One region of the Sorangium sp. So ce381 genome, then DNA from elsewhere that is predicted to be linked to it. Evidence: riboswitches for the same ligand, from Rfam matches in the RefSeq annotation. Region 1 holds a riboswitch; each other region holds the start of a gene.

Region 1 (10,226 bases):
TCGACATCGCTTCAGGCGGCGCTGCGTCTACTCCCAGTACAGCGTCGCCCGCCCGATCGCCGTGAACGGCCACCCCGGCGAGTAGTGGATCCCGGTGACCGGGGCCGGCTCGTACGGCAGCCGCGACTCGCTCGCGAACTGGACCTCGCGCCACGTCGTGTCGAAGAGGTTCTGGATGTCCACGGCCACCTCGACGTGCTTCCACCGCAGCCCGGCGTTGGCGTCGACGACCGTGAACCCCTCGGCGGTGAGCGACTCGTCCTCGGTCGCGGGCCGCGCGCCGATCGCCTTGACCCGCAGCGCCGCGAACGGCGTGAAGGCGCCGAACGTCGGGCGGACGCCGACACCCGCGGTCAGCGTCCGGGTCGGCGCGAGGGCGACCGCGCTCGCGTTGCCGGCGTTCTCGCGGAAGCGCGCGCGGGTGAAGGTCGCGTCCACGTCCGCGAAGAGCCAGCTCCCGAGCCGGTAGCGCCCGCCGATCTCGATCCCGTAGCGCCGCGTCTGCCCCGACGCCTCGGTCGCGCCCGCGTCGCCGCTCCACACCAGCTCCGAGTCCACGTCGAGGAGGAACCCGGCCCCGCTCAGCGACAGCCCGCGCAAGGGCGCGACCCGCACGCCGACCTCATAGCCCGTCGCGGGCGTGATCAACGTCGCCGCCCCCTCGCCCAGCACCGCGCCCTGCGCGTCGTTCGAGTGGAAGCCCCGCCCGAAGTGGGCGAAGAGATCGAGCCCCTCGACGGGCGACACGATCGCCGTGAGCTTCGGGAGCAGCTGCATCTGCCCCCGGGTGCCGCTCGACCTGTTCCCCGTCCTCTCGAGGTCCTCGCCCGGGTCGTCCACGTTGACGTCGATCCACTGCCCGCGCGCCCCGAGCACGACGCGGAGCCAGCGCCGGAGCCGGGCGTCCTGCTCGACGTAGACGCCGATCTGGCTCTCGTCGACGTGGGTCCTGCTCTTCTCCTCGAGCCGCTCGCGCGCCTCGTCGTGGTGGAGGGACTTGTCGATCGCGTCCGCGCGGATCTGCGCGCCGAGCGAGGTCGTGAATCTCGCCCCGCCGATCTCGTATTGCCTGCGGAACCGGAGATCGGCGCCCCCGACGGTGCGGTCGTCGTTCTGCTCGATCTGGTCGCCGTGGACGGCGTCCTCGCTGAAGAACGTGAAGTTCGAGTACAGCGTGAAGCGGTAGCGGACGAGGTAGGCCAGCGCGCTCAGATCGGCGTCCCGCCACGCCGTCGAGTAGGCGAGGGACGCCATGTGCCGCTCGGTCGCCCCGCCCTCGGTCGGATCCACGGCGCCGAAATGGTCGATGCACGGCTGTCCGAACGCCGACGGCGGCGGGTTCAGCCCGCCCTGCTCGCCCTCGCCGCACACGGCGCGCGCGGGGATCTGGCCGGAGCCGTGCCAGGTCGATCCATACGACATCCATGTCATCTGGACCTTCCCCGTGTCGCCGAGATCGTGCGTGGCCCGCAGGTACACGTTGAAGCGCTTGAGCCGCTCCGGGCTCACGAACGGCCCGTCGTTCCGGTAGATCTCCGCCGCGGCCACAGCGCGCCACGCGTCGCCGAGATCCGGCGAGGCGATGACGAGGCCGCGCTGGATACCGTACTGCCCCAGGCTGACCTGCGCGTAGCTCTCCTCGAGCTTCTCGGCGAAGCGCAGGTTGACGGCGCCCGCCGTACCGAAGTCGCCGATGCCGGCGTAATAAGGCCCCTTGTAGCCGTCGAGCCCTGTCACGAGCTCCGGGATCATGAAGTAGAGATCGGTGAAGCCGTGCCCGTGGCCGTGGCTGACCATGTTGACGGGCACGCCGTCGACGAAGAAGGCGACGTCGGTCCCGTGGTCCGCGTCGAACCCGCGGAGGAAGTACTGGTTCGCCTTGCCGCCGCCCGCGTGCTGCACGGCGAAGAGCCCGGGGACCGACTCGAGGATGTCGCCCGGCCGCAGCCTCGGCCTGAGCTCGAGCTCCCGGTGTCCGACGGAGACGCGCGACGCGGCCTCGCTGCCCGGCTTCTCCGCCTGGATCGTGACCTCGATCGCGGCGTCGCCCTCGGGCGCGCCTGCGCTGCCCGCAGGGGTCGCGGCGCCGCCCGCGGGCGTGCCCTCACCGGTGGGCTGTGCAGCGGCGGCCTCCGGCGGGGCGGCGGGCGCCGCGGGGGCGTCGCCCTCGGCGCGCGCGGGCCGCGCGGCGGCCAGCACCATGGATAACGCGGCGAGCAGATGAAATGGATGGCGGTGCCCGTGGCTCGTCGTGACCGTCTCGCGCAGCATTCGTGTCCTCCTTCGCCGCAATCGCGCGGAGCGGCTTCGGGCCGCTCGCGTCGAGCTCCGCGAGGACGAAATGGCTGGCCATCGCACGGTGCGCTGGACCGACCTCTCGCCCCCGCGGGCGACCGGAAGGCGACGCGGGGGCGGTTCGGTATCCGGGACGTGGCAGAGGCAGAGCTGCACCGGCTCGGACCTCACCGCCTCCCTCGAGGCTCCCAGGTCGAACCGGCGCCGGATGTCTCCCGCCGCCGGGCGCTGGCAGGTCTTCGGGCTCGCGAGCGCTCCGGCCTGGCCGGCTCCCTACTGTCCACCGCTTCCCAGCCCTCGTCGGGCCAGTGCTTGGGGTGGAGGTCGTTCTCGCTTACCGCTGCGGGGCAGCCCCGGAATTTCACCGGGTTCCCTCTTCGGCCCAGGCGAACGCCCGGGCACCAGCACGGCGCGCACCCTATGGCCGCGCGCCTTCGGCTGTCAATCGCTAGCGCTCCGCTCGCCCGCCCGGCGCGGGCTCGCCCGCGCCACGCGCGCGCCTCGCGCTCTCCATCCGAGCGCCTCCCTGCGCGGCTGCCGCGCCGCTGCCGTGCAGGCCGAACGTTCGGGCTCTAGCGAGGATGGGCTCGCTCCTCCGTGGGTCGCGTGCTACACGGCCGCCGCCGTATATGCCCCGTAACGATCTCCGCAATATCGCCATCGTCGCCCACGTCGACCACGGGAAGACGACCCTCGTCGATCACATGCTCCGCCAGTCGGGCGCCTTCCGAGAGAACGAGGTCGTGGCCGAGCGGGTCATGGACTCGAACGACCTCGAGCGGGAGCGCGGCATCACCATCCTCGCGAAGAACACGAGCATCCGGTACCGCGGGGTCAAGATCAACATCGTCGACACGCCCGGCCACTCCGACTTCGGCGGCGAGGTCGAGCGCACGCTCATGATGGCCGACGGGGCGCTCCTCCTCGTCGACGCCGCCGAGGGCCCGCTGCCGCAGACGCGCTTCGTGCTCTCGAAGTGCCTCCAGCGCGGCTTCCCGGTCATCGTGGTCATCAACAAGATCGACCGGAGCGACGCGCGCGCCCACGAGGTGCTCTCCGAGGTGTTCGACCTCTTCTGCGACCTCGAGGCGAGCGACGCGCAGATGGACTTCTCGACGCTCTACGCCGTGGCGAAGCTCGGCCAGGCGAAGCGCGAGCTCGAGCACGAGGCGAAGGACCTCGAGCCGCTCTTCGAGACCATCCTCGAGCGGGTCCCCGGCCCCTCCGGCGACCCCGACGGTCCGCTCCAGGTCATCGTCTGCAACACGACCCACGACGAGTACGTGGGCCGGCTCGCGGTCGGCCGGGTGGTCCGCGGCACCGCCCGGTCCGGCGCCGACGTCGCGCTCCTCGCCGAGGGCGGCCAGTCGCGCGGCTACGTGAAGATGCTCTACGCCTACGAGGGGCTGAAGCGCGTCGCGGTCGAGAGCGCCGTCGCGGGCGAGGTGATCGCGATCGCCGGGATCGACGCGGTCACGATCGGCGACACGATCACGGATCCGGCGCACCCCGAGGCGCTGCCGCGGATCGTCGTCGAGGAGCCGACGATCAAGATGAAGATCGGCGTCAACACGTCGACCTTCGCCGGCAAGTGCAAGCAGTCGAAGTACCTGACGAGCCGTCACCTGAAGGAGCGGCTCGAGCGCGAGGCGATGAAGAACCTCGCGATCCGGGTGGAGCCGACGGAGGTGCCCGACACGTTCGTGGTGCTCGGCCGCGGCGAGCTCCAGCTCGCGATCCTCGTGGAGACGATGCGGCGCGAGGGGTACGAGATGCAGCTCTCGAACCCCGAGGTGGTGACGCGCGAGATCGACGGCGAGGTGATGGAGCCGCTCGAGCTCGTGGTCGTGGACGTGCCGGACACCTACGTCGGCATCGTGACCGAGCGCCTCAGCTCCCGGCGCGGCCGGATGGTGAAGATGACGAACCCCGGCTTCGGCCGCGCCCGCCTCGAGTTCCGGGTGCCGTCGCGCGGGCTCATCGGCTTCCGCGGCGAGTTCCTGACGGCGACGCGCGGGACGGGCCTGCTCAACACGATGTTCGACGGCTGGGCGCCCTGGGGCGGCCCGATGATGCGCCGCCCGACCGGCGCCATCGTCGCCGATCGCGTCGGCGTGGCGACCCCGTACGCGCTGCACCACCTGCAGCCGCGCGGCATGTTCTTCATCGTCCCCGGCGTCGAGGTCTACGAGGGGATGATCATCGGCGAGCACAACCGGCCGAACGACACCGACGTCAACGTCATCAAGGAGAAGAAGCTGTCGAACGTGCGCAACCACGGCAAGGACGAGAACGTCCTCCTGGCCAGCCCGCGGCTGCTCACGATCGAGACGGCGATGGAGTGGATCGACGGCGACGAGCTCGTCGAGGTCACGCCCGACGCGGTGCGCGTCCGCAAGAAGGTGCTCGCGTGCAACCGCCGCGAGCGCCGCGAGGACGCGATCGAGCAATCGCAGGCGGTGGAGTGAGCGGCGCGGGCGCGCGGGACGTGCGGGACGTCCGAGGCGCGCCCCTGCCGTGCTTGCCGCGCTATAAGATGCCGTGATGAGAACGACGCCGCTCTTCGCTTTCCTGGCTTCGGTCGTCGCGCTCTCGGGGGCGGGCGCCTGCGGCGGGGCCGTCGTCGTCGACGGGCTCCCCGAGAGCTCCGACGGCGCCGGGGGCGCAGGCGCGGCCGAGGGGTCGCAGTCGGCGAGCTCCGGCCGGCCGTCCATCGAAGAGCAGAAGGCCTCGTGCGATTTCTTCTGCTCGCTCTTCGACGGCGTCACGTGTCCGGAGCTCCGGTGTCGCGAGCGCTGCGCCGACCTGCTCTCCGAGCAGCGCCCCTGCAACGCGCAGACCGCTCCTTTCTTCGATTGCATGGGCGAGACCATCGTCTCCGCGGACCGGATCCCCTGCGAGTTCCTCGCGCCGTCGATCGCGTCGCTCTTCGATTGCCTGAGCGGGCGCGATCGGGAGTGCAGGACCGATTTCCTGCCCCAGACGTGCGACGCGCCGTTCGAGCAGCTCAGGGCGTGTCAGCGCGATCAGGGCCGGTAGCGGGGGCGCTCGCCGCCTGACGCGCGCGGCCGCGCGCCGGGGTCGAGGGCGCTCCGGAGCGGCCCGAGGGCGTCGACGACGAACGCGACGAGCGCCTTCACGCGCGGCACCCCGCGCGTATCGCGGTGCACCCCGAGCCACAGCTTGCGCCCTGGCGGCGGCGAGGGCGGCGAGAGCAGGCGGAGGCCGGCGGTCGCGTCGCCGAGGTAGCGGGGCAGGCAGACGAGCCCGACGCCGGCGGCCCCCATCGTCGCCTGGGGCTCGCGGCCGTTGGTGCGCGCGGCGACGCGGGCCTTCGCGGCGACGGCGCGCACCCACGACAGGTCGGCGATCGCCGGAGGATCGTCGTTCATGGTGACGAGCGCGTGGCCCTCGCACTGCCGGCCCCAGTCCGGCGGGCCGTGCTCGGCGAGGTAAGCCTCCGATGCATAGAGGCCGAACCCGATCCGCGCGACCTCGCGCTGGAAGACCTCGTGGTGCTCGAACGCGGCGGGGCGAAGGGCGATGTCCGCTTCCCGCCGCGGCAGGCTCAGCCACCGCGCGTCCGCGATGAGATCGACGGAGATGGCGGGGTGGCGCGCGAGGAACGGGACGAGCAGCGGCCCGAGGACGCGCGTGGCGAGCCACTCGGACGCGGTGATACGGAGGTGGCCTCTCAGGCCCGCGTCGCGCCCGGCGGCGGCGCGCTCGGCCGCGAGCGCGTCCTGCTCCATGCGCTCGGCGTGGCCGAGCACGCTCTCGCCCGCGGCCGAGAGCGTGAACCCCGACGGCGAGCGCTGGAAGAGCCTCGCCCCGAGGTGCCGCTCGAACGCCGCGACGCGCCGCCCCACGGTCGGCTGGGTGACCTTCAGCGCGCGCGCGGCGGCGGAGAGGTTGCCGTGCCGCGCGACGGCGAGGAAGTAGCGCAGATCGTCCCAGTCGAGCATGGCTCCGGGGCGCGGGGCGCTGCTGCCGGAGAGCGCTCCGCGCCATGCAAAGGTGCATGCCGAGTCTACGTCGATGGTGGATCCCCCGGCAACGGCGGACCGCGCATGCTCTCCAGCGTGCGTTCGCGCACCCGCGACCCCGCGCACTCTCGCACTCGGGCACTCGGGCGCTCGGGCGCTCGGGCGCTCGGGCACTCGCGTTCTCGCGCTCTCGCAGGTCGTGTGTTTCACATCGGATGGTCGGATGGAGGCTGGTATGTTGACGAATCGTCGTGAGTTTCTCCACCGCGTGACCGGAACGGCCGCGGCGGGCTTCCTGGGCTCGGCGCCGGCCGGGACCACCTCCTGTGCCGCGCAGCACGGGCCGGCGCCGCCGCGGCCGGCGGCGGGATCGAAGATCAAGGCGATCGCCTTCGACGCCTTTCCGATCTTCGATCCGCGGCCGATCGCGGCGCTCGCGGAGGAGCTCTGTCCTGGCAAGGGTGCATTGCTGAGCGAGGCGTGGCGCACCCGGCAATTCGAGTACACGTGGCTCCGGGTCGCCTCCCACGAGTATGCCGACTTCTGGCAGGTGACGGCGGATGCGCTGGTGTTCGCCGAGCGCGCGCTGGCGCTCGATCTCGGAGAGGAGAAGCGGGCGCGGCTCCTCGGCGCGTACCTCGATCTCCGGGCGTGGCCTGACGTGCTGCCGGCGCTCGGGGCGCTGAGAGGCGCGGGGATCCGGCTGTCGTTCCTGTCGAACTTCACCCCGAAGATGCTCGGGGCCGCCATCGAGAGCTCCGGTCTGGGGGGCCTGTTCGAGCACGTGCTCAGCACGGACCAGGCGAGGACGTACAAGCCGGATCCTCGCGCGTACCGGATGGCGCTCGACGCGTTCGGCCTCACGCGCGAGGAGATCGCGTTCGTCGCGTTCGCCGGCTGGGACGCCGCGGGGGCCCGGTGGTTCGGCTATCCGACGTTCTGGGTCAACCGCCTGGGCCTGCCGGCCGAGGAGCTCGGCGTGAGCGCCGACGCGACGGGAGCGAGCCTGTCGGATCTTGTGGAGTTCGTGAAGGAGAGGGCGTGACCGGCGGGGCCCCGCGGCCTGCGCGATCAGCTGGTCCCAGGGCTCCCGGCGCGCCTCACGGCGGCGAGGTCACGGCGCTGCGCATGGCGCGCATGGAGTCGCGGGCGAACCGCGCCTGGACCCGGCGCGCGTAGGGAAAGCCGATCCGGGCGAGGAGGTGGTTCGGCCGGGAGACGGCGAAGATGTCGTAGGCGACCTCGCCGGAATGCTCGTCGTGCTCGACGAGAAAGCGCTCCTCGCCGCGCTCGCCGTGCTCCTCGAGCGTCCCGTAGGCGAAGCCGAACCGGCGCACAGGGCCGCTCGTCTCATCGACCGTGTAGACGATCCGGCACGCGTTGAGCCAGTGAATCCCGAGCACGCGGACGAGGATCGCCACGGTGACGCCGGTCTGGAGGGGAGCGTCGGGATAGCAGAGCTCGACCCAGCCGAGCCGGAACTGTGCCCAGCACCGCATCGCCTCGACAGCGCGGTCGAAGAGCGCGGCGCCCCGGCCGAGCACCACGCGGTGGTGGTCGACGTTGAAGCCGGCAGGCGGCCACGGGCGGCCGTCGCCGGCGCCGGTGCAGCCGACCTCCGCGTAGGAGAGCGGCCGATCCGCCTGGCGAGCGAGGAAGGCGTGGATCACGGCATCCGAGGGGCGGGCGAGGGAGAGCACGAGGGGCAGGATAGCTCGCACGGCAGTATGTTCCCGTCACCTCCGCCTCGTGTGTCTTTGCAGTCACGACGACGCGCAAGGAGCACCTTCGCTGCTGGCCGACCTGCACGGATCCGCCAAGGCCTCTCACGTGGGAATCAGCATGGACATGAGATGGGCTGGACGATCGCGAAGCAGGCCTCAGGCGCGCTCCGCAGGTCGAGACAGCGCCGCGCGCACCACGCGACTCCCCCGCGCGGCTGGCACCTTCCGGCGAGCGCTGATACGCTCCTCGGCGACTCGTAACAGCGAGGAGGTGCATGGCCGATGGACATGCAATTCAATTTTCACGACGCCGAGGTCGAGGCGGACCAGCTGGACGCGATGCTCGAGAGCTTGATGCGCGACGTCGGCACCGCAGGCGCGACCCCGGCCCGCGTCGTCGAAGGGCGCCTCCCGAAGAACGCGAAGGGAGACGCCTTCACCGTCGGCGCGATCGCGGTCGCCGCGCTCCCCGCGGTGCTTCCTCAGGTGATTCAGCTCGTCAATGAGTGGGTCGTCCGCGCGCCGAAGCGCCGCATTCGCATCCGGGGGAAGAACGGTCTGGAGGTCGAGTTCACCTCGGACAAGCCGCTCGGGGAGAAGGAAGTGCTCGACCTCGCGCGCCGCATCAGCGCAATCAAATGACAGCCCTGGACAGAGATCTACTGCTCGGTGGACGGGACCGCATCGCGCTCATCATCGCGAACGGAATGTATGCGGACGGCAGGTTGCGCTCGCTTCAGGCGCCCGCCCTCGACGCATCGAAGCTCGCCGACACGCTGGAAAGCCCGGACATCGGCGATTTCCGCGTCCAGCTCTGCGTCGATGGCAGCCAGCTCGAGGTCCGGAAGGCCATCGGCGCCCTCTTCCATCGTCGCCATCCGGAGGATCTGCTCGTCCTCTACTACTCCGGTCATGGCCTGAAGGACGACTGGGGTCACCTCCACCTCGCCGCACGCGACACGGAGAAAGAGCTCTTCAGCGCGACCTCGGTCGACGCGGCATGGATCAGCCGCCAGATCGATCAGTGCCCCGCGAAGCGCATCGTCCTGATCCTCGACTGTTGCTACAGCGGCGCGTACGAGAACTCCGCCAAGAGCGAGCAGGACAGCGTCGACATCGCCGGGACGTTCATGGGAGACGGCTCGGGTCGCGTCGTGATCTCCGCCACGACGTCGGTCCAGCTGGCATGGCAGGCCGACCAGCCCGTGGGGGTGCCCTCGCAGTCGATATTCACGCGCCACCTCGTCGAGGGCCTGTCGACGGGCACAGCCGATCTGGACCGAGACGGATACGTCGATGTCCACGAGCTCTGCGAGTACGTGCAAGCGAGCATCAAGGCCGAGGGAGGCCGGCAAACCCCGCAGATGTGGACGCAGAAGTACGAGGGGCGGCTGCGCATCGCCAAGGCCCCGCTCCGGCCCACGATCCCGGCGTCGGGCGGGAACGCCGCGATCACCTACGAGCTCTTCGTGTGCAACGGGCCCCTCGAAGGTCGGCGGTTCGTGCTCCACCCTGGAGAGTTCAGGGTAGGGCGAGAGCCCGACTGCTTCATCCGCCTCGATGATCCGAAGGTGTCGCGAAAACACGCGACGATCGTCGTCGGAGCGGAGGAGGTGCGCGTGATCGACCAGGGAAGCACGCACGGGACCAAGATCGACGATCAGCGCATCACGAGCGCCTTGCTCCCGCAAAACGGCCAGATCATCGTCGGGGGCACCGTGCTCCGGCTGGTCCGCCTGGAGGCTGCAGGCGCACGTCAGACCCAGGAGACGGCCGCGCACCCGCCAACCGCGCCGAAGAAGCGATCGGCCACCCTGTTCACTCCCTGACTCCTGGCGCAGGCGCACGCGCTATGCTTCGGCTCGCCCGGCGAGCGCGGCCTCCCGGTGGGTGTGACCGCGCCCCAGGGTGAAGGGGCACCGCTCGCCCGCAGCCCGCGGGCGGCCTGACCGCCCTCCCGTCGATGCACCAGGACCTCCTCGATCTCCTCCTCGCCCTCGACCGCGTGCCGCAGGATCCGCGCTGGCACCCCGAGGGCGACGCGCTCTTCCATTCCCTGCAGGTATTCGACCTGGCCCGCCGCGAGACCGCGGATCGCTCGCTCTGGGCCGCGGCCCTGCTCCACGACGTCGGCAAGGCGTTCGCCTGCGCGGACCACGCCGAGGAGGGGGCCGACGTGCTCGCGGAGCTCGTGTGCCCGCGGGTGGTCTGGCTCGTGCGG
Region 2 (10,226 bases), 4.3 Mb from region 1:
GCCGGCGATGACCGCCTGAGCGCCGCGATCGTCCGCCCAGAGCGCGCGCTGCATCGGCGTGTCCGTCGAGCCAGGGGACACCACGTTGCACCGGATGTCGTGCTGCGCGAGCTCCAGGCCGAGGCACTTCGTCCACTGGGCCGCGGCGGCCTTCGAGGCGGCGTAAGCGCCCATGTTCATCCGCGGCGTGCGCGCGGCGTTGGACCCGACCGTCACGATCGACCCCGATCGGCGCGGCACCATGCGGCGCGCCACGGCCCGGCTCACGTTGAACACCCCCCTGGTGTTGACCGCAAAGGTGCGCTCCCAGTCGTCGTCGCTCAGCGAGAGGGCGGCGCTCACGCGCAGCACGCCGGCCACGTTGACAAGGATCTCGAGCGGGCCGAGCTCGCGCTCGATCCGCTCCACCGCGCCGTCGACCGCCTCGCCGTCGGCCACGTCCACCGCGAACGCCGCGGCGCGATGGCCGCTCGCCTGGAGATCGGCGACCACGGCGCCCAGGCGCTCCCGGTTCGCGTCCACCGCCGCCACCGCGGCGCCCCGCGCGGCGAGCCTCCGGGCGACGGCCTCGCCGATCCCCTGGGCCGCGCCCGTGACGAGCGCCGCCTTGTGTTTGAACTCCATCGCTCGCTCCCGTCAGGCCCTGTCGAGCCCGTCCATGATCCGGTGCCGCTCCGCGTGGTACGCCTCCTCGGACTGGCTGGCCTTCCAGTAGGGGATCGCATACAGCGCCTCGCGCCCGAGCCCGCGCTCGTCGAGCAGGTGATCGCGGATCGCGACGACGGACGACGACTCGCCCGCGACCCAGGCGAAGACGCGGCCGTCTGGCCACCCCAGGGCGCGGACGGCCGCCTCGAGCCGGGGGCCCGGGGCGTGTTCGCCCTGCAGGTAGATCCAGGTCAGCGCGACGTGCGGCGGGTGATCGATCTCCTGCACGTCCGCCGCGTCGGGGACCGCGACGACGGCGTGGCCGCGCGCCGTCTTCGGCAGGGCCTCGAGCAGCGCGCCGATGGCCGGCAGCGCGGAGAGATCGCCGGCCAGGAGGTACCAGTCCGCGGGACCGAGCATCGGATCGGGGCCGCCCGGTCCGGCGATGCCGATGCGGTCGCCCGGCCTGGCGTGGTGGGCCCACCGCGACGCGGGGCCTTCGTCCCCGTGCAGGACGAAGTCCACGTCCAGCTCGCCGGCCTGCGCGTCGTACCTGCGCACCGAGTACGTGCGCGTGATCGGCCGCCGAGGCATCGGAGGCCAGACGGGGCCGTCCGGGCCCAGCGTGGGCAGCTCCGGCGCCGCCTGGTCGCCGCGCGGGAAGAAGACCTTGATGTGCGCGCCGCCGCAGCGCGCGGGGAACCCCGCGATCGCCTCGCCGCCCAGCGTGATCCGCCGCATGCGGGGGGAGATCGCGGTCGTGCGCAGCACCTCGAGCAGGCGCGGCGGGGTGCGCGCCACCGGCCCGGGTGGGGATGTCGCGACGCGATTCATGGTGACCTGTGCCATGGGGAAGCCGTCGTGGGGCAAGCTCGGCCGGTCAGCCGGTGGCTTCCTGGATGGGCGCCTCCGCGCGGTGCCGGGGCGCTGGCCTCGCCTCGCGCGGCAGCCGGGTCGACAGGAGCTCCCACCAGTGCCCGAGCGTCGGCAGCTCGGCGAGGTCCACGAACGCGACGTCGATCCCCGCGGCGCGCCACTGCTCGACGAGCGTCATGAGCCGTATCGAGTCGAGCCCCAGATCGAGGACGTTGTCGCGATCGGAGATCGCCGAGGGGAGCTGGTCGAGGACCTCGGCCACCTCGCCGCGCAGGCGCTCGACCCACGGCGTCCGGTCCTGCGTCCCCCCGAGCGGCGCCGGCGCCGGCGCCTCGCGCCGCAGGGGGCTCGCCCGCTCGCGGGGCGCGAGCGCGGCGAGGACGTCGCTCGTGGGCAGCGCGACGCCGCACCGCTGCGCGACGTAGGTGATGGCCATGTCGTGCTGCTGCCGGGAGAAATCGGCGGTCCCGTCGGTCACGAGGAACGGCTGGACGTCGTTCATGAACGCCTCGCACGCGGTCAGCAGGCACCCGATGTGCGCGTACACGCCGCACACGATCAGCTGATCGCGGCCCCACCGGCGCATGAGATCCAGGAGCTCCGTGCGCTGGAAGGCGCTGTAGCGCCACTTGGTGAGGACGGTGTCGGCGCTTCCAGGCGCGAGCTCGCGCACGATCTCGTGTTTGTCGGGCTGCTGCGTCAGACCGGGCCCCCAGAGATCCGTCAGCAGACCGCGCTGGGCCCTCGTCTGCTCGGCGGGCTGCTTCGTGTAGACGACCGGGATCCCGCTCGCCGCGCACCGCTCCCGGAGCAGGCGGACACTTTCGATCAGCTCGACCATCGGGGACGCGCTCGCGTCGTAGAAGCCGAGGAAATACTCCTGCATATCGTGGATCAAGAGGACGGAGCGCCCCGGATCCGGCCGCCATGACGCCCGGCTCTCCGGGAGCTCGTCGGCTCGTGGCATGCGATAGGTCTGGATGCGGGGGATGGCCATGGTCGTTCCTCTCTCTCCTCGTCTCTTCTGGTCGCAGCGCTCCTGTCGATGGAACGGGCCGCGGGCGTCGCTGCGCCGCCTCGGCCCGCGCTGCCCTCTCAGGCGCGCGCTCCCTGCGCGAGCCTGTCGGCGATCCACCGGCGGAGCGCCTTCTTGTCCACCTTGCCGACGCTCGTCGTCGGGAGGGCGTCGAGCCACTCGATGCGATCGGGCACCTTGTACTGGGCGACGCCGCGCTCGCGCAGGAAGGCGTTGATCTCCCTCGCCGGCGGCGGCTGCCCGCGCGCCACGAGGAACGCGCACGATCGCTCGCCGAGGTGGGCGTCCGGCATGGCGACGAGCGCCGCGTCGCGCACCGCCGGGTGGGCGAGGACGTGGTTCTCGACCTCCTCGGCCGCGATCTTCTCGCCGCCGCGGTTGATCTGATCCTTGGCGCGGCCCTCCACGACGAGGTAGCCGGCGGCGGTCCGCCGCACGAGATCGCCCGTGCGGTAGAAGCCGTCGCGCGTGAACGCCTTCTCGTTGTGCGCGTCGGCCCTGTAATAGCCGCGGATCGTGTAGGGCCCTCGCGTGAGCAGGTGGCCGACCTGCCCGGGCTCGACGTCGCGGTCGTCGTCGTCCACGACGCGGACCTCGTCGTGGGGCGAGATGGGCCTGCCCTGCGTCTCGAGCGCGATGGCGTCGGGGTCGTCGAGGCGGGTGTAGTTGACGAGCCCCTCCGCCATCCCGAACACCTGCTGCACCTTGCAGCCCAGGGTCGGCCCCACGCGGCGCGCGACCTCCGCGGGGAGCCTGGCGCCGCCCACCTGGAGCACCTTCAAGCTCGACAGGTCGTGCCGCGCCGCCCGGGCCGACTCCAGCCAGACCGAGGCCAGCGGCGGCACGAGCGCGGTCAGCGTGACCCGCTCCCGCTCGATCCACGGGAACGCCTCGTCCGGGCTGGGGCGGCGGCAGAGCACAACGCGGCCTCCGGCGTGGAGCACGCCCAGGCTCCCGGGCGAGCTGAGCGTGAAGTTGTGCGCGACGGGGAGGACGGCGAGGTAGACGCTGCCCTCGTCGAGCCCGCAGATCTCCGCGCTGGCCCGCACGCTGTAGAGGTAGTCGTCGTGCGTCCTCGGGATGAGCTTCGGTACGCCGGTGCTCCCGCCGGACAGCTGGAAGAAGGCGACGTCCCCCGCGGCGGGCTCCGGGAGCTCGACGGGCTCCCGGTCCAGGCTCGAGAGCGCTGTGTGCTCGCCCGGCTCGCCGGCCACGAGCACGTGCTGCAAGGTCCCGACGTCGCGCCGGATCTGGCTCGCCAGCTCCCGGTAATCGAACCCGCCGTCCCGGTCGGCGATGACGTACGCGACCGCCTCGGTGTGCTCGCAGAAATACGCGATCTCGGCGCGCCGGTGCGCGGGCAGGGCCAGCACGGGGAGCGCCCCGAGCCGGAACAGCGCGAAGCACACCTCGAAGAACTCCGCGATGTTCGGGAGCTGGACGACGACGCGATCCCCCGGCCGGAGCCCGAGGTGCAGGAGGCCCGCGGCGAGGCGATCGGCGCGCCGATCGAGCTCACCGTAGCTCACCCGGCGATCGCCGCCGACGAGCGCGATCCGATCGGGGTGCCGCGCGGCCCGCTCGCGGAGCAGGCGCCCGAAGGTCTCGCCGCGCCAGTAGCCGGCGCGCCGGTAGAGATCGGCCATCTCGGCCGGCCACGGAGTCCAGCCGTCGAGCGCCTGCCTCCGCGCCTGCGCGGGCGCCTGCGGGCTTTCCTCCGGAGCGCTCATGCCCGCTCCGGCGCCCGGTCGAGGCCGAGCGCGTTCAGCATCGTCCCGAGCTTGGCGGTGGTCTCGGCGAGCTCGTGCTCGCCGCTGGAGCCGATGACGATCCCGGCCCCGGCATAGAGGCGGAGCGCCCGGCCGGCGACGTCGGCGCAGCGGATGACGACCGCCCACTCGCCGTCGCCGCTGGCGTCGGACCAGCCCACGAGCCCCGTGAAGAACCCGCGGTCGAACCGCTCGATCGCCTCGATGGCGTCGCGGGCGCGGTCCGTCGGGTATCCGCACACCGCGGGGGTCGGGTGCAGCGCTGTGGCCAGCTTCATCGAGGAGATCGAGAGATCGCGCAGCTCCCCGGTGAGCCGGCTCGACAGGTGCCACAGCGTCGGGGTCTGCGTGAGCGAAGGCTCGTCGGGGACGCTCAGGCGCCGGCAGAACGGCCGGAGCGCGGCGGCCACGGCGTCGACGACGATGGCGTGCTCGTGCCGGTCTTTCTCGGACGCGAGCAGGGCGATCGCCCGCCGGCGGTCCTCGTCGGGGTCCGGGCTGCGGACCGCGGAGCCGGCGAGCGGATTGGCGATCACCCGGAGCCCGGAGCGCGACAGGAGCAGCTCCGGGCTCGCGCCGAGGAGCGTCCGCGCGCGCGACATCGCGACGCCGCGCTCCGCGCCGGAGAGCCCCGCGGTCGGATCCGAGAGGTTCGCGGCGAAGGTGTAGCCGTTCCGGTTCTGCTGCGAGAGGCGCTGGAGGACGAGGCGGAGATCGACCGGCTCTCGCAGGACCATCTCCAGCATCCTGGAGAGGACCACCTTGCTCAGCACCTCGGACCGCATCAGGCCCACCGCCGTCTCGACGCCGCGCACGTAGTCGCGGGGCTCCGGGACCTGGCGCAGCTCCTGGATGGCAATCGGCAGGTGCGCTCTCGGCGACTCCGACGTGTGGTTGAGCGGGCCTGCGCTCTGGATCGTCCGCGGCACGATGAGGTGAGCGGGCGACGTGCTGTTGAACGGCACCGCGCCGACCACCATGGGGAGGCCCTGGCCGGCGCCGGCCCTCGAGGCCGCCGCGAGCACCCTTGTGACGCGGTCCGCGAGGCGGTCGCCCTGATCCGCGCCGTTCGGCTCGAGGATCATGTCGTGTACGCCCTGCGCGAGCAGGGTGCGTGTCGGCGACGCGAAGAAGAACGCCGACTCAGGGGTGTATTGCTTCAACAGCTGCCCTGCGTTCACCGCGGGCAGCGCGGCAGAGGCCGGCATCGAGATGGAACTCGTCACATTCAGCTCCGATGGGCGTCGAGAGCCACGTGGGCTCGGGTCATCGGGCGCTGGACGTCAGGTCTCGGGCCGCTTGATTATGATAAAGAAAATCAGTTTCAAGTAACTCATGGCACGGAAGATCGAAACTGTCAAGGGACTCCCGATTCTGTCTCGGGTGTGTGCCGTCGGTGGGGCCCGTGGACGGGGCGCTCCGGGGCTTCGCTTCTGCGTTGACATCCTGCGTGACGGGTGCGACGAGTCGCCCCGCCATCGGTGCTCGCCCGGCCATCGCCGGGCGAGCTGAAAAGGGAACCCGGTGAGAATCCGGGACTGCCCCCGCAGCGGTGAACGGGAACGACGATCACCAAGAAGCACTGGGCATGCACCAGAGCAGCCTGGGAAGCGGTGATCCGTAGGAGAGCGGCCGGCGACGGCCGCAGCGCCCGTGAGTCCGAAGACCTGCCGAAGGTGCGCGCGCCGGTGCGCTGGCGCGCGCTGACCTGAGCCTTCGAGGGGAAGGCGCGCAGGCCCTCGACCACCTCGCTCGCGCGCGGTGCCGTGGCCCGTCACGCAGCCCCCTCGCTTCGGCTCTCGGCTCACCCGGAGCAGCGCTGGGTCGACGCGGGCAGGCGGCGCGTGAATGGTTGATTCCTCTGATCGTCGGTCGCGTCGGCGCCGGAGCGCCGGCGCGGCGTGCTGGCTCGCCCTCGCGGTCGGCAGCGCCGTGGCAGCCCTGCCGGCTGCCCGCGCTGACGATCTGCGCAGGCCGGCGGGCGAGCAGGGGGGCGATCGCGCTGCCGCTCCGCCGGAGACAGCCCCGCTGGAGGTGCGCGTCGAGGGGGATCGCCTGCGCGCGCCCGCGCCGCCCAAGGACAGGTCCGTCGCGGGGTCGGTGCTGAGCCGCGATCGCCTCACCGGCGCGGGGCTCGGGGCGGCGGACGTGCTCCGCACGCAGCCGGGCGTCCGCGTGGAGGAGTCGGGCGGCTTCGGCGGGCCGGCGACCGCGGCCCTCCGGGGAGCGACCGCCACGCAGACGCCTGTGTACCTCGCCGGCGTCCGCCTGAACGACGACGTCGTGGGGACGGCGGATCTCTCGCTCGTGCCCCTCTGGCTCATCGAGCGCGTCGAGATCTACCGCGGCAACGCGCCCATCGAGGCCGACCGCCTCGGCCCCGGCGGCGCGATCTTCTTCGAGCCGCGGCGGCCTTCCCGGACGACGGCCGGCGTGGGGGCGATGGCGGGCTCGCTCGGCGCGCGGCGCGGGTGGGCGTTCGCCGGCGCCAGCGCGGGGCCGGTGAGCTCGATCGTCGGGGTGAGCGCCGAGGCCGCGGAGAACCGCTACACGTTCGTGGACGATCGCGGGACGCTCTTCGACGAGAGCGACGACACCCTGGAGCGCCGGCAGAACGCCGACGTGCGCACGATCGACGCGTGGGCGCTCGCGCGCGTCGAGCTCGGGGGCGGCGCGATCGTCGACGTGATCGCGAACGGCACCGATCGCGAGCAGGGGATGCCGAGGCTCGCGCTCCTGCCATCCCGGAGGGCGCGGGGGGAGTCGCGGCGCGTCCTGACGTCCGTCGTGGCGCGGGTGCCGTTCGGCGGCGAGGCGCAGCACGCGATCGAGGCGCGCACCTCGTTCATCGAGGCGCGCTCGGAGGTCCACGATCCCCTCTTCGAGCTCGCGCTGCTCACGCCGGAGCTCCGGCTCGCGGGCCGCCGCCTGGAGCAGACGCTCGGGGCGACGCTCTCGTTCGCCGACCGGCTCCGGGTGCGGCCCGTGCTCTCGGTCGCGCGCGAGGGCATCTCGCGCGCGCCGGACGACGTCCCGCTCGCGCGCGCGCGGCGCTCGTTCGCGCGCGGCGCCGTCAGCGCGGAGGTGAGCCTCGGCGAGGGGCTCGCGCTGCACGCCCTCGCGAGCGGGGAGTGCCACGCCACCGGCGCGGACCGGGAGCGCCCTTGCGACGTGCTCGTCCCGACCGGGCGGGTCGGCGTGGAGGCGGGGAGCGACCGGATCCGGCTCCTCGCGACCGTGGGCCGCTACGTCCGCGTCCCGACGCTCGGCGAGGTGTACGGCGTCTCCGGCGTCGTCCACGGCAACGTGGAGCTCGAGCCGGAGTCCGGCGCCACGATCGAGGCCGGGATCCGGGCGCAGACGGGGCGCGGCGCCGTCGTGCGCGGCGCCTTCATCGACGCGTTCGCGTTCGGGAGCGCGGTCTCCGGGCTCGTCGCGTACGAGAAATCCGGCCAGGGCTACGTGAGCCCGTACAACGTCGGCCGCGCCCGCGTCGTGGGCGCAGAGCTCCTGGCCGGGGTCGAGGTGACCCCGTTCCTCCGCGCCGAGATCGCGGCGACGCTGCTCGATCCGCGGGACACGACGCCGGGGCGGACGACGAGGAACGACATCCTCCCGTTCCGCTCGCGCCTCGTCGTCGCGCCGCGCCTGCACGCCGAGTGGAACCGTCCGGACGGCGCCGTGTTCTCGGGCGCGTCGGGCGAGCTCCGGGCCGTGTACCAGTCGAGCCGGTACGCCGATCCCGCCGGCCTCGGCGTGATCGCGGAGCAAGCGACCGTCGACCTCGACGCGGAGGCGAGGTGGCTCGGCGGGCACCTCGCGGTGAGGGGTCGCGTCGCGGACCTGCTGGACGCGCGGCGCACGGATGTCGTCGGGTATCCGCTCCCGGGACGGAGCGTGTTTTTCACACTGGAGTCAACATGGTGAAGATCAGTCTATCTGCGATCGCGATCTCGATTCCGCTCCTCGGCTGCAACGTGGATTCACCGCCGCCGTCGACGGGCGGCGTCCACGGCGGCGGCGACGGCGACGCGTGCGAGAGCGGCGTCGTCATCGTGACGAGCGACTACCAGTCGACGAACATCGTTGTGTCGGAGCTCGACGGGACCACCCTGTCGCCCTCCTTCGTGTCGAGCGGCGCGGCGAAGCCGGGGCTCAGCCTCGCGCTGTCCGGCGACGTCGACGTCCCGAGGGCGGCGCCGCCGTCCGGCCGCGTGGTCCTGCTCGATCGGTTCGGCACGAACGTGATCACCTGGATGGATCTCGAGACCGCCGAGGTCCTCGCGCAGCTCCCGGTCGGGCAGGGGTTCGAGTCGAACCCGCAGGACTACATCGAGGTGGGCGCGGACCGCGCGCTCGTGTCGCGCTACGGGAGCAACCCGAGCCCGGGCGTGGAGCCGTTCGACGAGGGCGGCGATCTCCTGATCGTCGACACGAAGGAGTACTCCATCGCGGGGCGCATCGCCCTGCCGGAGGAGGAAGAGGGGCTCCTGCCGCGCCCGTCGGGGATGGCGCGCGTCGGCGACGACGTGGTCGTATCGCTCGGCCGGCTCGCCGCGGACCTCTCGACCGCGGGCGAAGGGCGCTTCGTGGGCGTCTCGCCGGAGCAGGGCGCTGTCACATGGACGGTCGACGTGCAGGGGCTCTACGGCTGCGGGCGCCTCGCCGTGTCGCCCTCGGGAGAGCGGCTGGCGGTGGCCTGCTCGAGCCGCTTCAACGCCGAGACGATGGAGTACGATCCGGCGACGAGCGACATCGTGATCTACGACGCTCGCACCTCGCCCCCGGAGGAGATCAAGCGGCTCGGCGTGGCGAGGGCGCTCGGCGCCGCGGTCCAGCCCACGCTCGCCTTCGCCTCCGAGGACGTCCTCCTCGGGACGGCCTACGCGGGCAGCACGTCCGCCGGGGATCGCGCCTTCTCCGTGAGCATCGCCACGGGCGAGGTCACGACGCTCGCCCTGGCAACCCAGGCCTACGCCTTCGGCGGCGTCCACTGCTCGCCCGGCTGCGGCGACGTCTGCCTGCTGAGCGACGCGGAGAAGAACAAGCTCCGGCGCTGGCAGGTGACGGCGAACGGCGCGCTCGAGCCGCTGGAGGACGCGACCGTCGACACCGAGATCGGGCTCCCGCCGCGAGGGATCGGCGGGCTCTGATCGGCCCTGCGGGCGGTAGGTCGATCGCGTCAGAACGAGGCGTCGAGGACGACCTCCCCGGAGACGCCGACCTGATACGCGGAGACGCGGCGCTCGAAGAAGTTCGTGACCTCCTGGACGTCTTGCAGATCCATGAACGAGAACGGGTTCTTCGCCCCGTAGCGCTTCGGCATGCCGAGCGTGGCGAGCCGCTGGTCGGCGCAGAACTCGAGGTAGCGGCGCACGTCGCGCGCCGACATTCCCGCCACGCCGGCGCCGAGGAGATCCTCGGCGAACCGGGCCTCGCAGGCGATCGCCTCATCCATCATCTCGAGGATCGACCGCGAGAGGCTGGCGTCGAAGAGCTCGGGCTCCTCGCGCCGCACCGTGCTCACGACCTCGAAGGCGAAGCGCATGTGCGCGCTCTCGTCGCGGAAGACCCAGCTCGTCCCCGCGGCCAGCCCGTGGAGCAGGCCGCGCGAGCGCAGGAAGTACACGTACGCGAACGCGCCGAAGAAGAAGAGCCCCTCGACGCACGCGGCGAAGCAGATGAGGTTCAGCAGGAACCGCCGCCGATCGGCGCGCGAGTCCAGCCGGCCCAGCGACTCGATGGAATCGATCCACCGCATGCAGAAATCGGCCTTCTGCCGGATCGAGGGGATGTTCTCGACGGCCGCGAAGGCGCGGTGACGGTCCTCGGGATCGGGGATGTACGTGTCGAGGAGCGTCAGATAGAACTGGACGTGGAGCGCCTCTTCGTAGAGC
Region 3 (10,226 bases), 970 kb from region 1:
GGCGGCGCACCGACTCGAGCAGCGCAAGGCTGCCGCGGTCCACGCAGTCGGCGTTGCCGCAGACGAGCACGTGCTTGCGCAGCGAGCGGTGGGCGTGCGGGTGGTTCGACGCCTGCGTGTGCGTGAGCGTGTGGCGCACGCTGTAGAGCATCGCCTTGAGCCCGCCGACCTCCCGGGCGAGCCCCGGCAGCGCGGTGCGGTACATGCACGTGTCGCAGGGGAGCGGCGCCTCGCCGGCGAACGCCTGGCGCGCGCGCTCGTCGATCAGCCCCTCGAGCGCGCTCGACCGGCCGAGGTGCGGCGCGAGCGACGCCCGGATCCACGGGTACGTCGAGGAGAAGCGGTCGACCTGCTCGGCGAGCTTCGTCATGAGCCGCCCGGCGAAGAGGAAGTAGGGGACCACCACGACGCGCTCCGGCCGGTGCCGCGCGACCCGCTCCAGCGTCTCCTCGACCGAGGGGCGGGTGACGCCGATGAAGGTCGGCTCGACGAGCTGGAGCCCGCGGCCCTCGCCGATGAGGCGCGCCGTCTTGCAGAAATCGCCGTTCGCGTCCGGGTCGCTCGACCCGCGCCCCACGACGACGAGCGCCGACCGGGCCCGCGCCGCCGGGTCGTCCGGCAGCGCGGTCGCGGCGCGCTCGAACGCGATCTGCGCGAGCGCCGGGTGCACGCCGAGCGGCCGCGCCGCCGAGAAGCGCACGCCCGGGTGCGCGGCCCGCGCCCGCTCGAGCGCGAGCGGGATGTCGTTCTTCACGTGCCCCGCGGCGAACAGGAAGAGCGGCACGACCGCCACCCGCGACGCCCGCGCCGCGAGCGCCGTAAGCGCGTCGGCGAGGTGCGGCGTCGCGAGCTCGATGTAGCCGTGCTGCACGGCGATCTCGGGCCGCGCCGCGGCGTAATCGGCCACGATCGCCTCGAACTCGGCGTTCGACGCGGCGTCGCGGCTGCCGTGGCCGATCAGCAGGAGACCGTCGTCATGCACGCGAGCGCCTCCTCCAGGGTGAGCGGGAGCCCCGCGCCGCCCTGCGGCGGCACAGGCCTCATCCGGGTCCAGAGCTCGGCGACCCACGGCCGCCGCACCCGCGCCCGCGCGAGGAGCTCCCCCCGCGCGAACACCTCCCGCGGCGGCCCGTCCGCGAGGACCTGGCCGTCGCCGAGCAGGACGGCGCGCGTTGCGAAGAGCGGCACGAGATCCACGGCGTGCGTCGCGGTGACCAGCGTGGTCCCCTGCTGCTCGGAGAGCGCGCGCAGCGTCTGGCACAGGGCGAGCTCGCCCTCCGGGTCGAGCCCCGCGGTCGGCTCGTCGAGCAGCAGCACCCGCGGCCGCATCGCCAGCATCCCGGCGATGCACGCGCGCTTGCGCTCGCCGAAGCTCAGCGCCTCGATGGCCCGATCGGCGAGGTGCGCGATCTGCACGGCGGCGAGCGCCTCCTCGGCGCGGCGCCGCGCCTCGGGCGCGGGCAGGCCGAGGTTTCGCGGGCCGAACAGGACGTCGTCGAGGAGCGTCGCGCCGAGCAGCTGGTCGTCCGGGTCCTGGAGCACGAGCGCGGCGCCCGCGGCGACGGCGTCCGAGGGCGAGCCCACGCGGCGGCCCGCGATCTCGACGCCGCCGCCGGGCGCCGTGAGGAGCCCGACGAGCGTCCGGAGCAGCGCGGTCTTGCCGGCGCCGTTGCCGCCGAGCACCGCCACGGACTCGCCCTCGGCGACGTCGAGGCGCACGTCGCGCAGCACGGGCTCGCCGTGCCGGTAGCCAATCCGGGGGGCGCGGAGCGCGATCGCGATCATCCGGCCTCTCCCGCGGCGACGCTGAGCCCGAGGGCCGCGATGGCGGCGGCGGCGAACGCGAGGTTCGCGGCGGGCGCGCTCGCCCTTCGGTCCGCCACGGGGAGCTTCCCCTGGTAGCCGCGGAGCTGCATCGCGAGCGCGGCGCTCTCGGAGCGCTCCAGCGTGCGGAGCGCCACGACGCCAGCGACGGCGCCGGCCGAGCGCGCGGCGGCGCCGGGGCGGGTGAACCCGCCGCGGAGCGCGGCGGCGCTCCACGCGCTGTCGGCCGCGCGCTGGAGCACGCCGGCGAAGCGCCGCGTCAGCGCGAGCAGCTCGACGAGGGCCGCGGGGACGCCGAGCCCGGCGAGCGCCGCCTCGATCTCGGCGGGCGCGGCGGCGCCGGCGAGCCACCGGAGCACCGCGGCCGCCGCGAGGACGCGCGCGCCGATGGCGACGGCGCGGCGGGCCCCCTCGGCCGTGATCGCGTCGACAGGGAACGGCGCGCCGGGGAGGAGCGGCGCCCCCGGCGTGAGCGCGAGCGCGAGCGCCGCCGCGACCGCGCCGATCCACGCGGCGGGCGCGGCGGCGCGGAGGACGGCGCGCGCGGGCGTGCCCTGGAGGTGGAGGGCCGCGCACGCGAGGAGGAGCAGCGCGGCCGGCGTGACGGGCGAGCGCGCGCCCGCGGCGACGCAGCACGCCGCCACGGCGGCCCCGAGGCGGAGCCGGGCGTCCACGTCGCGGAGCCGCGCGGGGGGATCAGTCCGCACGCAGGCCTTCGCCGCCGGCCTTGCCCGCGGGCGCGTCCGCGCGCTCGACGAAGAGCACGCGCGAGAAGTAGCCGAGGGCGAAGCCGGCGAGGAGCCCGGCCCACAGGAACGCGAACAGCAGGAGGTCGCCCTCGAGGCCCGCGAACAGCGGCCCCGTCTCGTGGCGCCCTGCGTCCTCGGCGACGCGGCGGACCACGGCCTCGTCGACGCCGTCCCAGGACGCGTTGCGGCAGGCGGCGAGCCAGAGGGCAGCGGCGAGCTGGAGCGCGCGCTCGCAGGCTACGCACGCGCGCCGCGCGAGCAGCGCTGACACCGGGCGCTGTCCGAGCCGCCGCGTCACGATGCCCCCGGGGCGAGCCGGACGACCTGGAGCCGGTCCAGGATGTCGGGCCGCCGGGTGCGCAGGAAGGCGAGCGCCCCCGCGGTCATGACGCCCTCGAGCAGGCCGAGCGGCAGCTGGGTGGGGACGAAGGCGAGGGCGACGCCCGTGAACATGGCCGTCACCGATCCCTCGCCCGAGAGCCCGAGCGCGAGCGCGAGCGCCGTGGTGGCGTACGTCGCCCAGTCCGACGTCACGCCCGCCAGGAAGCCCGCGACCCAGAGGTTCGCGCCGCAGCGCCGCGCGAGGTGGAAGACGAAGTATCCGGTGAAGGCGCCCGCGATGCCCATCGACGCGACGTCGGCGCCCAGCGTGGTGAGGCCGCCGTGCGCGAGGAAGAGGGCCTGGATAAGGAGCGCCACCACGGTGACGAGGACGGTCATCCAGGGGCCGATGAGCACCGCCGCGAGCCCTGTGCCGCACGGGTGGGAGCAGGTCCCGGCGGTCGGCACCGGCACGGGCATGCACGAGATCGCGAAGACGGCGGCGGCGATGAGGCCGACGAACGGCTTGTAGAAGGCGTCCTGCTGGGTGCGGCGCCGGAGCAGGTGGAGGGCGATCGCGACGAAGGGCAGGGCGAGCGCGTTCCAGGCGGCGCACCAGCCGAGCGGCAGGACGCCTTCCGCGAGGTGCATCGCGGCCGCGGGCCGGGGCGCGAGGAGCGTCCCCAGGGACACGGCGGCTATCGACAAAGAGCGGCCGTGAAGACCGATTTCGGCGCTCCGGGTGAAGTCCGCACCCGAACGCCACGAAGACGTGCGCAAGCTGCACCTCGTGGGAGGCTCGGGTAGGTCTCCCGGCTCATGGGTTCAGGGAGCTGATCGAGCTCCCAGCGCTGCGTCCACCTTCCCAGGCCTCGTCCAATGAGGCCCAGTGGTCTTCGGAGGCAGCTCCCCACTCACGGTGGCGGGACCGCGCCGGTTTTGCACCGGCTTCCCTGTTATGCCCTGGAGGGCACCCGAGGAATGGATTGTCAGGCCGGTGCTCGGTAATCCCGTTTCGTGCCCGGCGTCAAGGACGTCGCGCCCCGATCGCGGCGGAGGTGCCCAGCGGACGCTGCACGGGGCCTCGCGTGTCAGACGAGCTCACCGTCGAGCGCGCGGGCTCCGCCTTGCGCGCGCTGGCCTGCGCGTCGGCCCGCGTGTCCTGGCGACGCGATCGCGCGAGCTGGGCGCGCGCACCCCGCGTGCGCGGACCGGGCGAACCCGGGTGCGTCGACCCGGTGCATCGACCCGGGCGCGCGCTTCCACCTGGCGCGCTCCGGTCCGCCGCTGCACGCCGCGAGCTCCCTCGTCTACGGCGTCGGTGCGGCGGTGATGCCTGCGCTGGTGGCCACCTCGCCCTCGGGGGGCGCTGCAGCGGCGCACGAGGCCATCGCTGCCGAGGCGCGCCGTGCGCCTGTCGGGGCCCCCATCGAGCAGACAGGCGCGCGCCGGCGAGCCATCCAGGCCTGTCATGCGATGGCCCAGGCCGAGAAATTGACCCAGACGCATCAGGCGAAGAGTCGTCGAGCACACGTCGTGAAATATGTCCCCCTTAGATAAAACCTGTTTACTTTGTGGCCTCGCGCGCGCTGCGCGTATCGCGGCCTGCGCGCACGCAGGGGCTCTCGTGCGCTTGAACACAGGCGCCGGCGCGTTCCTTCCGTAGTGTGCTTTATTCGTCCTGGCTCTTTACTCGGGAGCAGGTGTCCGTTGTGCTGCCTGCCGCGTCGTGGCGTCTCTTATTGAAGAGATGGGGGATCTCGTGTTCGCTCGTCTCGGAATGCGAAATGAACGCTGCGCCGAGCGCTGTCTTCGGTGGAGGGGTATGCCCGGCTCGAACGTGAATTCCGGCAGAGCTTGTGTGTGTGGGTCGTGCGCTCGCCTGGCTGCCTTCGCGTCTGGAGCGCTCTGCTCGCCCGGCGTGCAGGCGTTGCACTTTGTTATCGACAACGCGCTTGCGGATGCCACAATCTGACTACCGCATGCGCACCGGCGCGGACCCCCCAGCCCGGAGCGCATGCGGTTTTTCTTCTTAGCACCGTGGCGGACGTTCAGGACTCCGGCGCGGTTTTCCTGCCGCGGTCATTCTGGGCCCCCCTCCAGCGTGATGCGCGGTATTTTTTTGCCCCTCGAGCGCGCGGTTCGTGCCTTCCGAGGCGTCACTTTCCGGTGAACGTGGCCTGGGATTTCGCCAGGAACGCTTTCATTCCGAGCTGTTGATCTTCGCTGCCGAAGAGCGCCGCGAATGCCTGGGCTTCCAGCTCGTTGGCGGCGGCGAGGTCGAGGCTCTCGCCGCGCAGGAGGACGCGCTTGGCGGCGGCGACGGCGAGCGGGCCGCGCGAGGCGATCTTGAGGGCGGTCTCGTGGGCGCGCGCGAGGAGCTCGGTCGCCGGGAAGACGGCGTTGACGAGCCCGATCGACAGCGCCTGCTGCGCGGTGATCATGTCTCCTGAATAGACGAGCTCGCGCGCGCGTCCGGGCCCGACCCGTCGCAGCAGCCGCTGGGTTCCGCCGAACCCCGGGATGACGCCCAGGTTCACCTCGGGCTGGCCGAGCTTGGCGCCTTCGGCGGCGTAGATGAAGTCGCAGGCGAGGGCGAGCTCGCAGCCGCCGCCCAGCGCGAAGCCGTTGACGGCGGCGATCACGGGGAAGGGGGCAGTCTCGATGAGCTCGGCGAGCCGGTGGCCAGCGTCGGCGAACCGCTTCGCGGCGATGCTGTTCATGGTCGCCATCTCCGCGATGTCCGCGCCGGCGACGAACGCCTTGCCGGCGCCGGTCAGCACCGCCGCGCGCACCTCGTTGCCCTCGGCGGGCGTGAGGAGGTCGCGGAAGGCCGCGGTGAGCTCGCCGAGGACGGCGGGGTTCAGGGCGTTGAGTTTGTCGGGCCGCTGGATGGTCACGGTGGCGACGTGACCCGCGCGCTCGACGGCGACGAACTGGAGCGTACCGCGGGCCCCCGGCTGCTGTTCTTGAGCGGTCATGGAGCGTGGTTAGCAGCGCGCCGCGCCGGGGGGAAGCGCCTGCCGTCGCGCGCGAAGGCCTCATTCGGTGTCCGACCGATCTCGCTTTGCCGAGACCGTTGCCGAGCCGACGAGCGAGCGATCCAAGCGAGCGATTTCCAGAGGACGTCACGCGCCTGTTCCGGGACACAGCCCGTCGCTCGATAATCCGAACTCCCCGCTTGAGTGCGGGTGCGCGCGATCTGACGCCCTGCCACGAGCCCCCGTGCGATCGTAGTGAGTCGGGCCGACCGCCCATCCTCCGACCCGCACATCCGTGTTCACATCGCGCTTATCCCGTCGCCGCTCCCCTCATCCCCGCCTGGAGAGAGCCAGGGAGGGAGGGGGCGCCGCGCGGGGGGCCGGCGGGGTAGGGCCCCACGAACCCGAGCGCCGGCCCGCTCCGTGCGACGCCCTCCCGGACCGGCCCCGCCGTTCAGCCGGCCATAGCCCCCCAAAAGGCGCGAGTTCGTGGGAGGGGCCCCCGCCGGCCCCCCGCGCGGCGCCCCCTCCCTCCCTGGCTCCGTGGCAGCCGCCTACACCGCCCGCCCGCTCTTCTGCCCCTTCTCGTCGTACACGTAGAACCCCCGCCCGCTCTTCTTCCCGTACCACCCCGCCGCCACCAGGTTCCGGAGCAGCGTCGCCGCCCGGTACTTCGAGTCCCCGAACTCCCGGTGCAGCACCTCCGCGATCGACAGCACCGTATCCAGCCCGATCAAATCGGCGAGCTCGAGCGGCCCCATCGGGTGGTTCAGCCCGAGCCGCGCCCCCGCGTCGATGTCCTCCGGCGTGGACAGCCCCTCCTGGAGCGCGAAGCACGCCTCGTTGAGGAACGGGATCAGCATCCGGTTCACGATGAACCCGGGCTGGTCCTTCGAGGTGATCACCGTCTTGCCGAGCCCGACCGAGAGCGCCCGGACGGCCTCGTACGTCGCGTCCGACGTCTGGACCCCACGGACGAGCTCGACCAGCTTCATCAGCGGCACCGGGTTCATGAAGTGCATCCCGATGACCAGCTCAGGCCGCCCGGTCACCGCCGCCAGCCGCGTGATCGAGATCGACGACGTGTTCGACGCCAGGATCGCCCCCTTCGGCAGCGCCGCGTCGGCGAGCTTGAAGATCCCGCTCTTCACCTCGAAGTTCTCGGTCACCGCCTCCACGGCCAGGTCGACCCCGGCCAGCCCCGCGATCCCGTCGGCCACCGCGACCCGGCCGAGGAGCGCCTCCCGCGCCTCCGCGGCCAGCTTGCCCTTCTCCACCTGCTTCGCGAGGATGGCGGCGATCTGGGCCTTGCCCGACTCCGCCAGCGCCCTCGAGACGTCGCACAGGACCACCTCGAGGCCCGCGGCCGCGGCGACCTGGGCGATGCCTCGCCCCATCTGGCCCGCGCCGATCACCCCGAAGCGCTTGATCGTCGTAGCTTCCATGCCCGCGGTTGATAGCCGAACCCGAGAGCGCGGTGAACCGCCCTCGCCGCGGCCAGACGGTCCGACGGCCCGCCCGCTCGGACGTCCCCGCGCCACAGGAGCAGAAGCGCGCGAAAGCTCCGCCCGACCTTCCAGGCCCGCGGGGGCGAGGATCCTTGAAACCGTATCGTCCGCCCGGCTATCTTCGCCCGGCCCGTGAACGGACCGGACCGAATTCGCGAGGTCCGCGGAGATACGATGAGCGTTGAGACGATTCGGATGGCCCTTGGGCGTCTGCAGGATGAGCCCGAGAACGAGGCAGCCTGGAACGAGCTCGCGGAGGCCGTGACTGCTCCGAACAACGGCGCGGGCCCCGGGGACGTCGAGCGCCTGCTCGGCGCGGCGCGCGGGCGGCACGAGCAGCGGAAGGAATGGCAGGCCGTGGCCCGCCTCCTCGAGCTGGAGATCGCCCTCGCCGCGGGCAGCGCCGTCGAGCCCGCGATGCAGGCCGAGCTCGCCCGCGTCTACCACGAGGAGCTCATCGACGTCGACCGCGCGGCGGCCGCCTACAAGCGGCTGATCGAGCTGCGCCCCGACGACGACGCCGCGGCCGAGGCGCTCGAGACCGACGCCTCGAAGCGCGAGCGGTGGCGCGACCTCGTGGACCGGTACGTGGCCGAGGCCGAGGGCGCGACCGACGGCGCCTTCAAGAGCGCGCTCTACACGAGCGCCGCCGACATCGGCTACCGCTACGGCCGCGCCGAGCTCGGCGAGCGGGTGGCCGAGCTCATCGAGCTCGCCCTGAAGCTCGACCCGAAGAACCTCCGCGCCGCCAACCTCGCCGAGATCGCCTTCTCCACCGCGGGGGACTGGGACGCCGTCGTCCGCGTCCAGTCGATCGTCAAGGGCGAGGCCCAGAACAAGGAGGACCGCATCGCGGCGGCCGTCCGCGCGGCGCGCACCATCAAGGCCCGCCTGAGCGATCCGGCCCGCGCTGTCGCGGCGTACGAGGAGCTGCTCGACCTCTCGCCAGGCCAGCCCGAGGCGCTCTCGTTCCTGACCGAGGCCTACTCCGCCGCGGGCGACTGGGATCGCCTCGTCGCCCTCTACGAGGACCAGCTCCGCAGCGGCGGCGTGAAGCCCGGCGAGGAGCTCGGCATGCTCGTGCAGATCGCCATGGTCCACTGGCGCATGCGCGGCCAGCCCCAGGCGGCCGAGCCCTATTTCGACCGCGTGCGCCGCGCCGACCCGGCGCACGCCGGGATGCTCAACTTCTACCGCGAGGTCCTCGAGCAGCGCGGCGACAAGCCGCGGCTCACGACGATCCTCACGGACGCGCAGCGCGCCGTTCCCGACGGCCCCGAGAAGCGCGCCATCGCCACCGAGCTCGCGCGGCTCGCCGAGTCGCAGGAGAACGCCGCCAAGGCGATCGAGCAGTACAAGTCCGTGCTCCGGACCGACCCGGAGAACCGCCAGGCGCGCGACGCCCTGAAGCGCCTCTACCTGCAGACCGAGGGGTACAACGCCCTCGTCGAGCTCCACCGGCAGGACCTGGAGCGCACGCCCGCCGACGACGTCGCCGGCAGGGTCGCGGTGCTCCGCGAGATCGCCGCGATCTACCGCGATCGCGCCAAGAACGACGCGGCCCTCGTCACGGTCCTCACCCAGATCGTGCAGCTCGACGACAAGGACGTCGACGCCGTGCGGGAGCTGACCCGCATCTACGAGTCGCTCGGGCGCTGGCGCGACCTGCTCTCGTACCAGCAGCGCCTCGCCGAGCTGACAGAGAGCCCCGCCGAGAAGGCGGGGCTCTACCGCGCGGTCGCGCGGCGCTGGTTCGACCAGTTCTCCAACGTCCAGAACGCCATCGCGGCGTACGAGGCGCTGCTCACGGTCGAGCCGATCGACGAGGAGGCGCAGCAGAAGCTCCGCGAGCTGTACCTGAAGCGGCGCGCCTGGCCGCAGCTCTACTCGCTCTACGAGCGCAAGCTCGAGGGCGCCGAGGGCGCCGCGAAGATCGAGCTCCTCGGCGAGATGGCCAAGCTCGCCGCCGAGCGGCTCGACCGCGGCGCGGACGCGATCGCGCTGCAGAAGCGGATCCTCGAGCTCGACCCGAGCGCCCCCGGGGTGCTCGACGCGCTGGAGAAGCAGGCCGAGCGCGAGAAGGACTTCGCCACGGTCGCCGAGGTGCTCGAGCGCCGCGTCGACCTCGCGGCCGACGACGCGGCTCGCCTCGTCTCGCTGCAGAAGCTCGGGGCCGTGTACGCCGAGCGCCTCAAGGATCCGGCCCAGGCGGCGCGGACGTGGCGGCGCGTGCTCACGCTCTCGCCGGGGCACGCGCGCGCGCTCCGCGTCCTGCGCGACGCGTACTTCGCCGCGGGCGACTGGGACGGGCTCGAGGAGCTCTACGCCTCGCAGAACGACTGGGAGGGCCTCGTCGACTTCCTCTCGGGCGCGGCGGACAAGGCGACCGACCCGGCCACGAAGCTCGACATCTCCTTCCGCGCGGCCCGGATCTTCGAGGAGCAGCTGAAGGCGCCCGAGCGCGCGGCGCGCTCGTACGAGCGCGTGCTCAGCGTCTCGCCGAAGGACGCGCGCGCCGCTGCGGCGCTCGTGCCGATCTACGAGGAGGAGGAGAAGTGGGCCCGGCTGCCGGCGCTCTACGAGATCCTCCTCGACGCGACGGACGACGCCGAGGCGCAGGTCGGCATGCTGCGCAAGCTCGCGGCGGTGACGGGCGGGCCGCTCTCGGACAAGCCGAGCGCGCTCGGCTACGCGCGCCGCGCCTACGAGCTGAAGCCGGACGACGAGGGGCTCGACCTGCTCGAGGCCTGGTCGCGGGCGGCGGGCTCGTGGGGGCCGTTCGTCGAGGCGGTCGAGGGCCGGCTCCGGACGGCGGAGGACCTCGCGACCGACGTGCAGCGCAC

Evidence for each region. Region 1 has a riboswitch for cobalamin ahead of WMF29_RS04870 (TonB-dependent receptor). Riboswitches for the same ligand answer to the same signal wherever they lie in the genome.
Region 2: another riboswitch for cobalamin. It lies ahead of WMF29_RS21165 (TonB-dependent receptor domain-containing protein); the one in region 1 lies ahead of WMF29_RS04870 (TonB-dependent receptor).
Region 3: another riboswitch for cobalamin. It lies ahead of WMF29_RS01345 (energy-coupling factor ABC transporter permease); the one in region 1 lies ahead of WMF29_RS04870 (TonB-dependent receptor).

What each region holds. Positions count from the first base shown of each region.
Region 1 is NZ_CP150336.1:1,308,193-1,318,418, reverse strand. It holds gene WMF29_RS04870 (TonB-dependent receptor) at 28-2,271, opposite strand; cobalamin riboswitch at 2,509-2,716, opposite strand; gene typA (translational GTPase TypA) at 2,877-4,763, shown strand; gene WMF29_RS04860 (hypothetical protein) at 4,840-5,334, shown strand; gene WMF29_RS04855 (LysR family transcriptional regulator) at 5,322-6,260, opposite strand; gene WMF29_RS04850 (haloacid dehalogenase type II) at 6,517-7,326, shown strand; gene WMF29_RS04845 (DUF1990 family protein) at 7,382-8,002, opposite strand; gene WMF29_RS04840 (hypothetical protein) at 8,288-8,647, shown strand; gene WMF29_RS04835 (caspase, EACC1-associated type) at 8,644-9,834, shown strand; gene WMF29_RS04830 (HD domain-containing protein) at 9,969-10,226, shown strand, end outside.
Region 2 is NZ_CP150336.1:5,620,167-5,630,392, reverse strand. It holds gene WMF29_RS21190 (2,3-dihydro-2,3-dihydroxybenzoate dehydrogenase) at 1-624, opposite strand, end outside; gene WMF29_RS21185 (siderophore-interacting protein) at 637-1,482, opposite strand; gene WMF29_RS21180 (isochorismatase family protein) at 1,529-2,521, opposite strand; gene WMF29_RS21175 ((2,3-dihydroxybenzoyl)adenylate synthase) at 2,620-4,290, opposite strand; gene dhbC (isochorismate synthase DhbC) at 4,287-5,555, opposite strand; cobalamin riboswitch at 5,792-6,018, shown strand; gene WMF29_RS21165 (TonB-dependent receptor domain-containing protein) at 6,262-8,256, shown strand; gene WMF29_RS21160 (hypothetical protein) at 8,250-9,482, shown strand; gene WMF29_RS21155 (ribonucleotide-diphosphate reductase subunit beta) at 9,512-10,226, opposite strand, start outside.
Region 3 is NZ_CP150336.1:337,509-347,734, forward strand. It holds gene WMF29_RS01325 (CbiX/SirB N-terminal domain-containing protein) at 1-982, opposite strand, end outside; gene WMF29_RS01330 (ATP-binding cassette domain-containing protein) at 958-1,785, opposite strand; gene WMF29_RS01335 (CbiQ family ECF transporter T component) at 1,782-2,531, opposite strand; gene WMF29_RS01340 (hypothetical protein) at 2,521-2,844, opposite strand; gene WMF29_RS01345 (energy-coupling factor ABC transporter permease) at 2,868-3,581, opposite strand; cobalamin riboswitch at 3,680-3,887, opposite strand; gene WMF29_RS01350 (enoyl-CoA hydratase/isomerase family protein) at 5,054-5,875, opposite strand; gene WMF29_RS01355 (3-hydroxyacyl-CoA dehydrogenase family protein) at 6,430-7,320, opposite strand; gene WMF29_RS01360 (tetratricopeptide repeat protein) at 7,579-10,226, shown strand, end outside.